3 regions of the Carnobacterium pleistocenium FTR1 genome follow, and region 2 is predicted to be linked to each of the others. Evidence: a T-box and tRNA genes for the amino acid it is inferred to sense, from the RefSeq annotation. Region 2 holds a T-box; the other regions hold tRNA genes.
The links. The T-box of region 2 lies ahead of tyrS (tyrosine--tRNA ligase). A T-box ahead of a tRNA ligase gene usually reads a tRNA of that ligase, here a tRNA-Tyr.

Region 1 (3,259 bases), 1.3 Mb from region 2:
GGATCTAATCCAACATAAGCAGTTCCTTTATACCGCAATTTTTTTTCGCCTTGATGAATAGCTTCACGAATAATTGGTGCCAGTTTAGCATCTTCTTCAGGATTTTCTCCCAAGATACGTTTTGCCGCTGCTGTTCTCCCGACTACTGCTCCACCGTTCTCAACTAATACCCTTGCTCCAAAGGGTAACTCGAGTTTTTCTGGATATTTGACTAATAAATCTGTTACAATAGTATGCATTGAATCCTTAGCCAATAAGTACGCTTCTTCGATCGTCTTTACCTCTTTATTATTGTTTCCGTACATCGCCGTTTCTACAACTGAGCGTAAGGACGAAAATACGGGATTATCTTTTCTGATTTCTGCTTTTGAAAAAGTTGACTTTGTTGACATTATATCTCCTCCTATTTTCTAAAAAAATTAATTCAATTAATTTTCACGAATATAAAAGCGCTCTCATTTAACTAAAAAAACATTAGATATTAATATCTTTATCATAACAGATTCAATAAAAAAAAGCCCCTAAAAACAGTTTTGTTTTTAGGGGCTTTAATATACCGGCGGCCGGAATCGAACCGGCACGCCCTCGCGGGCACAGGATTTTGAGTCCAGCGCGTCTACCAGTTCCGCCACGCCGGCATATGGACTACTTTTTTTCATCTTTTCAAAAATAAGGCGGTAACCGGATTTGAACCGGTGATGAAGGTTTTGCAGACCTCTGCCTTACCACTTGGCTATACCGCCATCTTTTTAGTTGAATAGCTATTCAATTAAACTGGGCTAGCTGGATTCGAACCAACGCATGAGGGAGTCAAAGTCCCTTGCCTTACCGCTTGGCTATAGCCCATTAAAAAAAAAGGCGACTGATGGGGTTCGAACCCACGCATGCCGGAACCACAATCCGGTGTGTTAACCACTTCACCACAATCGCCATGGTAATTATTTGTTATTGGTCTTACTTTAAAAATGGCAGGGGTAGTAGGAATTGAACCCACACTGATGGTGTTGGAGACCATAGTTCTACCTTTAAACTATACCCCTATCTTAATAGAAGGTCTTACATAAAAAACAATGGAGGGGGACAGATTCGAACTGTCGAACCCGAAGGAGCGGATTTACAGTCCGCCGCGTTTAGCCACTTCGCTACCCCTCCATAAATGGTGGCCTGGGACAGAATCGAACTGCCGACACCTTGAGCTTCAATCAAGTGCTCTACCAACTGAGCTACCAGGCCTTTATAGAAATGGTTTTTAGTTTAATTATTCTACCAACGGTCTCGACGGGAATCGAACCCGCGATCTTCTGCGTGACAGGCAGACATGTTAACCCCTACACCACGAGACCTTTTTAAACTAATGGAGGTTGACGGGCTCGAACCGCCGACCCTCTGCTTGTAAGGCAGATGCTCTCCCAACTGAGCTAAACCTCCAAGTGAGACCGTGCTTTTACTCTAACCCAGTAACGTCGTTACTGATGACCCGTACGGGAATCGAACCCGTGATACCGCCGTGAAAGGGCGGTGTCTTAACCGCTTGACCAACGGGTCATTATTTTAAACGGAGAGTAAGGGATTCGAACCCTTGAGACAGTGTTCACCGCCTACATGATTTCCAATCATGCTCCTTCGGCCACTCGGACAACTCTCCAGATGGGGTTCACTAACTGATCTCTCTTTTGTTTTCATAGATCGACTATGGAACTCCGCAAGTAGGACTCGAACCTACGACATCATGATTAACAGTCATGCGCTCTACCAGCTGAGCTATTGCGGAATAAAATTGAATCTGCGTGGCAACGTCCTACTCTCACAAAGGGAAACCCTTCACTACCATCGGCGCTAAGAAGCTTAACTTCTGTGTTCGGCATGGGAACAGGTGTGACCTTCTTGCCATCATCACCACACAATTTCAATCAGAGAACATTGTTCTCTCAAAACTGGATAAGGTAAAAATCGTTTTTGTTCTGAATCCGTCGTACACCGGTTATTTCTTTGGTTAAGTCCTCGACCGATTAGTATTGGTCCGCTCCATATATCGCTATACTTCCACTTCCAACCTATCAACCTGATCATCTCTCAGGGGTCTTACTCACTTACGTGATGGGAAATCTCATCTTGAGGGGGGCTTCACGCTTAGATGCTTTCAGCGTTTATCCCGTCCACACATAGCTACCCAGCAATGCCCTTGGCAGAACAACTGGTACACCAGAGGTGTGTCCATCCCGGTCCTCTCGTACTAAGGACAGCTCCTCTCAAATTTCCTACGCCCGCGACGGATAGGGACCGAACTGTCTCACGACGTTCTGAACCCAGCTCGCGTACCGCTTTAATGGGCGAACAGCCCAACCCTTGGGACCGACTACAGCCCCAGGATGCGATGAGCCGACATCGAGGTGCCAAACCTCCCCGTCGATGTGGACTCTTGGGGGAGATAAGCCTGTTATCCCCAGGGTAGCTTTTATCCGTTGAGCGATGGCCCTTCCATACGGAACCACCGGATCACTAAGCCCGACTTTCGTCCCTGCTCGACTTGTAGGTCTCGCAGTCAAGCTCCCTTATGCCTTTACACTCTGCGAATGATTTCCAACCATTCTGAGGGAACCTTTGGGCGCCTCCGTTACACTTTAGGAGGCGACCGCCCCAGTCAAACTGCCCGTCAGACACTGTCTCCCAGCCCGATAAGGGCTGTGGGTTAGAGTGGTCATACAGCAAGGGTAGTATCCCACCAACGCCTCCACCAAGACTGGCGTCCTGGCTTCATTGGCTCCTACCTATCCTGTACAAGCTGTACAAACACTCAATATCAAACTGCAGTAAAGCTCCATGGGGTCTTTCCGTCCTGTCGCGGGTAACCTGCATCTTCACAGGTACTATAATTTCACCGAGTCTCTCGTTGAGACAGTGCCCAGATCGTTACGCCTTTCGTGCGGGTCGGAACTTACCCGACAAGGAATTTCGCTACCTTAGGACCGTTATAGTTACGGCCGCCGTTTACTGGGGCTTCAATTCTGAGCTTCGCCCGAGAGCTAACCCTTCCTCTTAACCTTCCAGCACCGGGCAGGCGTCAGCCCCTATACGTCATCTTACGATTTTGCAGAGACCTGTGTTTTTGATAAACAGTCGCCTGGGCCTATTCACTGCGGCTGACCAATTGGTCAGCACCCCTTCTCCCGAAGTTACGGGGTCATTTTGCCGAGTTCCTTAACGAGAGTTCTCTCGCACACCTTAGGATTCTCTCCTCGACTACCTGTGTCGGTTTGCG
Region 2 (3,259 bases):
TTAGAACCGCTATTACGTATCTTGACTCAATCCGGTCAATGAATTTCGAAATTTTTGACGGTCTATTTTGTGCTTCTTCTACCATCCGAATAATATTCGAAAAGACCGTTTGATCGCTCGTTTTATTCACTTTAAGATGGAACGAGTTGCCTTCATTGAAGGTTCCTGAAAAAACTTCATCTCCTTCTTCCTTTTCAGCAGGCAAAGATTCACCGGTTAGGGCAGCTTCATTGATTTGTGTTTTTCGGTCAGCATATCCATCTATTGGTAGTTGAGCTCCTTTTGAAACGACCACAATATCCCCAACTTGTAAGACCTCTGTCGGTACTTCAACAACTTCTCCATTCTCTTTTAATACTTGGGCTACGGACGGGACATGGGCCATTAATTCGGAAATAGCACTATTTGATTTATTGGTAGCATAAGCTTCTAGGGCTTCTGATCCGGCAAAAATCAATAATAAGACCGCTCCTTCTGACTCATAATTGATCACGCAAGCTCCCAATGCCGCTAAAATCATCAGTAAATCAACATTGGGTGAGTGAGAGTAGATCGTTTCCACTATGGCTTTTTTTGCGGCAAAAAAACCTAAAAATAAAATGGCCAAGTAAAATGAAAATTGGCTGTAGAGTCCTCCAAAAGGATCTAATATAAATCCGATAATCGTAAAGAAAATACCCATGATTAAAAATTGCCCTACTCGTGTCTTGACTAAAAATTTTACCATCTTTATCTTTCCTTTCTAAAAGTAATTTTTCTAACCTACTACTGAAAATAACTATCATTTTAAGTGTTGCTAAATTAGGGTGCGTTTTAAAGCTAATTATTCTTCTGATTTTTGAGCTAATTGAGAAAAATAGGGATGATTAAATTAGAATTGAACAACAAGAACGGCTTAATGAGTCAAGGAATCAAATAAAACAATCCACTATTTTGAGCCACTCGAACTAACCCTCGTTTCCGCTACTCATATGCATATTGGGTCTCAGTTACTCGAACTAGCGCTTGTTACCGCTACTCATATGCATATCGGGTCTCAGTTACTCGAACTAGCGCTCGTTTCCGCTACTCATATGCATATCGGGTCTCAGTTACTCGAACTAGCGCTTGTTACCGCTACTTGCTTTTAACAAGATAGTTTTAAAACATACTCTAGTCAAATACCTGACATAAAATTTCTTTTAAGGTAAGACGAAATTAATCTTACCTATATGATACTGTCTGAGACCTCCATTCTTCAATTTTTAACCTTCACCGAATGTTATTTCTCTAAAAAAACAATTCAGTTCATAGATACTATTTGTTAAACAACTGACTGGAATCTTGCCTCCTTTATATAAAAATACAAAAAAAAGGCACACTTGTAGGACAATGTTACTGTCCCACAGGTGTGCCTTTTTGCACTACTCTGCTACCACACATCTATCTGGTGGTCCGGCTGCACAAACCTCTAAGGTTTACCGCCTGTTCAGATTTAAATGCCTTTTCGATCTTAAAAAAGTCCGAAAAGAAAGTTAAATTAGCTTTATACCTAATATAATATCATTTTTCGGAAAAATAGCAATAGCCCAAAACTACTTTTAAGAAATAAATTCTAAAAAACAAGATTGACAAATTGTCTTCACTTCATCTATACTAATATTAATCTCATAACAATTTACGTTGAAAGAGCAGAGTAACAATGGGTCCCTGTTTAATAGAAAGCCTATGGATGATGAAAATAGGTACAAACCATTTTGTGAATTACACTCCGGAGTAACTTGATTAACCTCAAGCGTATTGCTACGTTACAGTGAATGAGTGGTAGGCTTGTTTTGCATTAAAAACAGACTGCAATTTGGGTGGTAACACGGAAAACTTCGTCCCGATAAAAAAGAGTTAAATCTTTTTTATCGGGCTTTTTTTATGCATAAAATACCTATAATAAAGGAGCGAGAAGAATGAATATTATTGATGAATTAGAATGGCGCGATGCCATTAATCAACAAACAGACGAAGTCGGTTTAAAAAAATTAATTAACCAAAAAAAGGTAGGGTTATACTGCGGAGTTGATCCAACTGGTGACAGCATGCATATTGGTCATCTGATTCCTTTTATGATTTTGAAAAGATTCCAATTAGCTGGCCACCTTCCAGTCATCGTTATTGGTGGAGCGACGGGTTCAATCGGCGATCCAAGCGGAAAATCAGAAGAGCGTGTTTTACAGACTAGCGAACAAGTTCAAAATAATGTCAATAAATTAACTTACCAAATGGAAAAGCTATTTGATGCTGGGAAAGATGAAGCCTCTATCCGTATGGTAAACAATTTGGATTGGACAAAAGAACTCTCTTTATTGGATTTCTTACGTAATATTGGCAAGAGTTTTAACGTCAATACCATGTTGGCAAAAGATATCGTTGCCAGTCGTTTGGAAACCGGTATTTCATTTACTGAATTCACTTATCAAATTCTGCAATCCATCGATTTTTTACATTTGTATCAAAATGAAGATGTTCAATTACAAATTGGTGGTGCAGACCAATGGGGAAATATCACTGCTGGTTTAGAATACATCCGTAAACAAGAAGGTTCTGAAGCTGAAGCTTATGGGTTGACCATTCCCTTAATGTTAAAAGCGGACGGAACTAAATTTGGGAAAACTGCTGGTGGAGCTATTTGGTTAGATTCAAAAAAGACCACTCCTTATGAATTTTATCAGTTTTGGTTGAATCAGGATGACCGTGATGTTGTAAAATACTTGAAGTATTTTACTTTTTTAACAAAAGAAGAAATTGACGCTTTGGCTGAAATGGTAGCAGTTGAACCGCACAAACGCGCAGCACAAAAAACTTTGGCCAGAGAAATGACTCTATTTGTTCATGGCGAACAAGCTTTGATGGATGCTGAAAAAATCACTGCAGCTCTTTTTTCCGGTAATGTAAAAGAGTTAACAGCTGATCAAATTGAAGAAGGCTTCAAGAATATGCCAACTTTCGAAGCTCCAAAAGAAGAATGGAATATTGTTGAATGGTTAGTTGATATAGTTGGTATAGAACCTTCTAGACGTCAAGCTCGTGAAGATATCAAAAACGGAGCCTTATCAATGAACGGCGAAAAAGTTACAGATGTCGAAGCCATTGTTACACCTGAAAATTCTTTTGATGAACGCTTTATCCTTATTCGAAAAGGGAAGAAAAAATATTTTCTAATTAAATTAGTTTAAAAAAAAAGAAAGCTTTTATCCTATTTTATTAGGATAAAGGTTTTCTTTTTTGT
Region 3 (3,259 bases), 1.3 Mb from region 2:
GCACGAAAGGCGTAACGATCTGGGCACTGTCTCAACGAGAGACTCGGTGAAATTATAGTACCTGTGAAGATGCAGGTTACCCGCGACAGGACGGAAAGACCCCATGGAGCTTTACTGCAGTTTGATATTGAGTGTTTGTACAGCTTGTACAGGATAGGTAGGAGCCAATGAAGCCAGGACGCCAGTCTTGGTGGAGGCGTTGGTGGGATACTACCCTTGCTGTATGACCACTCTAACCCACAGCCCTTATCGGGCTGGGAGACAGTGTCTGACGGGCAGTTTGACTGGGGCGGTCGCCTCCTAAAGTGTAACGGAGGCGCCCAAAGGTTCCCTCAGAATGGTTGGAAATCATTCGCAGAGTGTAAAGGCATAAGGGAGCTTGACTGCGAGACCTACAAGTCGAGCAGGGACGAAAGTCGGGCTTAGTGATCCGGTGGTTCCGTATGGAAGGGCCATCGCTCAACGGATAAAAGCTACCCTGGGGATAACAGGCTTATCTCCCCCAAGAGTCCACATCGACGGGGAGGTTTGGCACCTCGATGTCGGCTCATCGCATCCTGGGGCTGTAGTCGGTCCCAAGGGTTGGGCTGTTCGCCCATTAAAGCGGTACGCGAGCTGGGTTCAGAACGTCGTGAGACAGTTCGGTCCCTATCCGTCGCGGGCGTAGGAAATTTGAGAGGAGCTGTCCTTAGTACGAGAGGACCGGGATGGACACACCTCTGGTGTACCAGTTGTTCTGCCAAGGGCATTGCTGGGTAGCTATGTGTGGACGGGATAAACGCTGAAAGCATCTAAGCGTGAAGCCCCCCTCAAGATGAGATTTCCCATCACGTAAGTGAGTAAGACCCCTGAGAGATGATCAGGTTGATAGGTTGGAAGTGGAAGTATAGCGATATATGGAGCGGACCAATACTAATCGGTCGAGGACTTAACCAAAGAAATAACCGGTGTACGACGGATTCAGAACAAAAACGATTTTTACCTTATCCAGTTTTGAGAGAACAATGTTCTCTGATTGAAATTGTGTGGTGATGATGGCAAGAAGGTCACACCTGTTCCCATGCCGAACACAGAAGTTAAGCTTCTTAGCGCCGATGGTAGTGAAGGGTTTCCCTTTGTGAGAGTAGGACGTTGCCACGCAGATTCAATTTTATTCCGCAATAGCTCAGCTGGTAGAGCGCATGACTGTTAATCATGATGTCGTAGGTTCGAGTCCTACTTGCGGAGTTCCATAGTCGATCTATGAAAACAAAAGAGAGATCAGTTAGTGAACCCCATCTGGAGAGTTGTCCGAGTGGCCGAAGGAGCATGATTGGAAATCATGTAGGCGGTGAACACTGTCTCAAGGGTTCGAATCCCTTACTCTCCGTTTAAAATAATGACCCGTTGGTCAAGCGGTTAAGACACCGCCCTTTCACGGCGGTATCACGGGTTCGATTCCCGTACGGGTCATCAGTAACGACGTTACTGGGTTAGAGTAAAAGCACGGTCTCACTTGGAGGTTTAGCTCAGTTGGGAGAGCATCTGCCTTACAAGCAGAGGGTCGGCGGTTCGAGCCCGTCAACCTCCATTAGTTTAAAAAGGTCTCGTGGTGTAGGGGTTAACATGTCTGCCTGTCACGCAGAAGATCGCGGGTTCGATTCCCGTCGAGACCGTTGGTAGAATAATTAAACTAAAAACCATTTCTATAAAGGCCTGGTAGCTCAGTTGGTAGAGCACTTGATTGAAGCTCAAGGTGTCGGCAGTTCGATTCTGTCCCAGGCCACCATTTATGGAGGGGTAGCGAAGTGGCTAAACGCGGCGGACTGTAAATCCGCTCCTTCGGGTTCGACAGTTCGAATCTGTCCCCCTCCATTGTTTTTTATGTAAGACCTTCTATTAAGATAGGGGTATAGTTTAAAGGTAGAACTATGGTCTCCAACACCATCAGTGTGGGTTCAATTCCTACTACCCCTGCCATTTTTAAAGTAAGACCAATAACAAATAATTACCATGGCGATTGTGGTGAAGTGGTTAACACACCGGATTGTGGTTCCGGCATGCGTGGGTTCGAACCCCATCAGTCGCCTTTTTTTTTAATGGGCTATAGCCAAGCGGTAAGGCAAGGGACTTTGACTCCCTCATGCGTTGGTTCGAATCCAGCTAGCCCAGTTTAATTGAATAGCTATTCAACTAAAAAGATGGCGGTATAGCCAAGTGGTAAGGCAGAGGTCTGCAAAACCTTCATCACCGGTTCAAATCCGGTTACCGCCTTATTTTTGAAAAGATGAAAAAAAGTAGTCCATATGCCGGCGTGGCGGAACTGGTAGACGCGCTGGACTCAAAATCCTGTGCCCGCGAGGGCGTGCCGGTTCGATTCCGGCCGCCGGTATACTGAAGACACCCAACATTTATAAGATGTTGGGTGTCTTTTTTGCGTTTTATTTTATTTTATTTTTTGGCTCTCAATCAAATGATTTCTCGTAAGATCTGTCGATAAAACAAAATAAATCATCTTCTGGAATAGGCGTGTTTGCTTATGGAGTTGTGAACTCGTCTGTAAGGGTTATTCTAGAACGTGTTTCAAAAAGTGGACCTAATCTGCTTTTGTCATAGCTGAAGTTGCTCCAGCCCGGCCACGTACACACATTTTACAGTTACTTGTCATAGTCTAATAGTACTTAGCTCGATGGATGATGATGAGCATCCGGGCTTATTTCCTCACGTTGACCTAACTCTTATGACATTAGCTACATTAGAGATAAAGCATGTGTAAACAAGAATCTATTTTTTTAGGTCATGTTTTAAAACTATCTTGTTAAGAGCAAGTAGCCAGAACGTGCGTTAGTTCGGGTGACTTAGACGCCGATTTTGATTTGAGTAATGAGAACGAGCATTAGTTCGAGTAACTGAGAACTGATTTGCATTTGAGTAATGGGAACGAGCATTAGTTCGAGTACCTGAGACCCTGATCTGCATTTGAGTACCCGGGACGAGCGTAGTTTGAGTAACTCAAATAGTTGACTATTTTATTTGACTCCTTGACTCAACAGGTCAATGTTGTTGTTCGATTCTGATTTTAATCATGCCATATTTTTCTCAATTAACCCAAAAATCAGAAAAGTCATTAGTGTTAAAACATATCGTAGTCAAGCTATATAAAAATGAAAATATTTTTTCTTAATTCTTAAGATAGTGCGGAAAAAGACACTCTTTGGTTCTTAAATAAACTGATAGTAAAATAGTTCAATTTGACTTATTGGTCATTTTGTTTTGTAGA

Region 1: it encodes a tRNA-Tyr, which carries the amino acid that the T-box ahead of tyrS (tyrosine--tRNA ligase) is inferred to sense. The anticodon was not compared.
Region 3: it encodes a tRNA-Tyr, which carries the amino acid that the T-box ahead of tyrS (tyrosine--tRNA ligase) is inferred to sense. The anticodon was not compared.

Annotation. Positions count from the first base shown of each region.
Region 1 is NZ_JQLQ01000002.1:1,193,306-1,196,564, reverse strand. Features, by position in the region: gene BP17_RS05815 (phosphoenolpyruvate carboxykinase (ATP)) at 1-392, opposite strand, end outside; tRNA gene BP17_RS05810 (tRNA-Leu) at 555-638, opposite strand; tRNA gene BP17_RS05805 (tRNA-Cys) at 673-743, opposite strand; tRNA gene BP17_RS05800 (tRNA-Gln) at 775-846, opposite strand; tRNA gene BP17_RS05795 (tRNA-His) at 858-930, opposite strand; tRNA gene BP17_RS05790 (tRNA-Trp) at 967-1,040, opposite strand; tRNA gene BP17_RS05785 (tRNA-Tyr) at 1,072-1,152, opposite strand; tRNA gene BP17_RS05780 (tRNA-Phe) at 1,158-1,233, opposite strand; tRNA gene BP17_RS05775 (tRNA-Asp) at 1,271-1,343, opposite strand; tRNA gene BP17_RS05770 (tRNA-Val) at 1,356-1,428, opposite strand; tRNA gene BP17_RS05765 (tRNA-Glu) at 1,474-1,545, opposite strand; tRNA gene BP17_RS05760 (tRNA-Ser) at 1,557-1,645, opposite strand; tRNA gene BP17_RS05755 (tRNA-Asn) at 1,699-1,771, opposite strand; rRNA gene rrf (5S ribosomal RNA) at 1,786-1,901, opposite strand; rRNA gene BP17_RS05745 (23S ribosomal RNA) at 1,990-3,259, opposite strand, start outside.
Region 2 is NZ_JQLQ01000002.1:2,513,213-2,516,471, forward strand. Features, by position in the region: gene BP17_RS12275 (heavy metal translocating P-type ATPase) at 1-727, opposite strand, end outside; NiCo riboswitch at 1,376-1,482, opposite strand; T-box leader at 1,654-1,870, shown strand; gene tyrS (tyrosine--tRNA ligase) at 1,941-3,206, shown strand.
Region 3 is NZ_JQLQ01000002.1:1,184,391-1,187,649, forward strand. Features, by position in the region: rRNA gene BP17_RS05670 (23S ribosomal RNA) at 1-936, shown strand, start outside; rRNA gene rrf (5S ribosomal RNA) at 1,025-1,140, shown strand; tRNA gene BP17_RS05680 (tRNA-Asn) at 1,155-1,227, shown strand; tRNA gene BP17_RS05685 (tRNA-Ser) at 1,281-1,369, shown strand; tRNA gene BP17_RS05690 (tRNA-Glu) at 1,381-1,452, shown strand; tRNA gene BP17_RS05695 (tRNA-Val) at 1,498-1,570, shown strand; tRNA gene BP17_RS05700 (tRNA-Asp) at 1,583-1,655, shown strand; tRNA gene BP17_RS05705 (tRNA-Phe) at 1,693-1,768, shown strand; tRNA gene BP17_RS05710 (tRNA-Tyr) at 1,774-1,854, shown strand; tRNA gene BP17_RS05715 (tRNA-Trp) at 1,886-1,959, shown strand; tRNA gene BP17_RS05720 (tRNA-His) at 1,996-2,068, shown strand; tRNA gene BP17_RS05725 (tRNA-Gln) at 2,080-2,151, shown strand; tRNA gene BP17_RS05730 (tRNA-Cys) at 2,183-2,253, shown strand; tRNA gene BP17_RS05735 (tRNA-Leu) at 2,288-2,371, shown strand.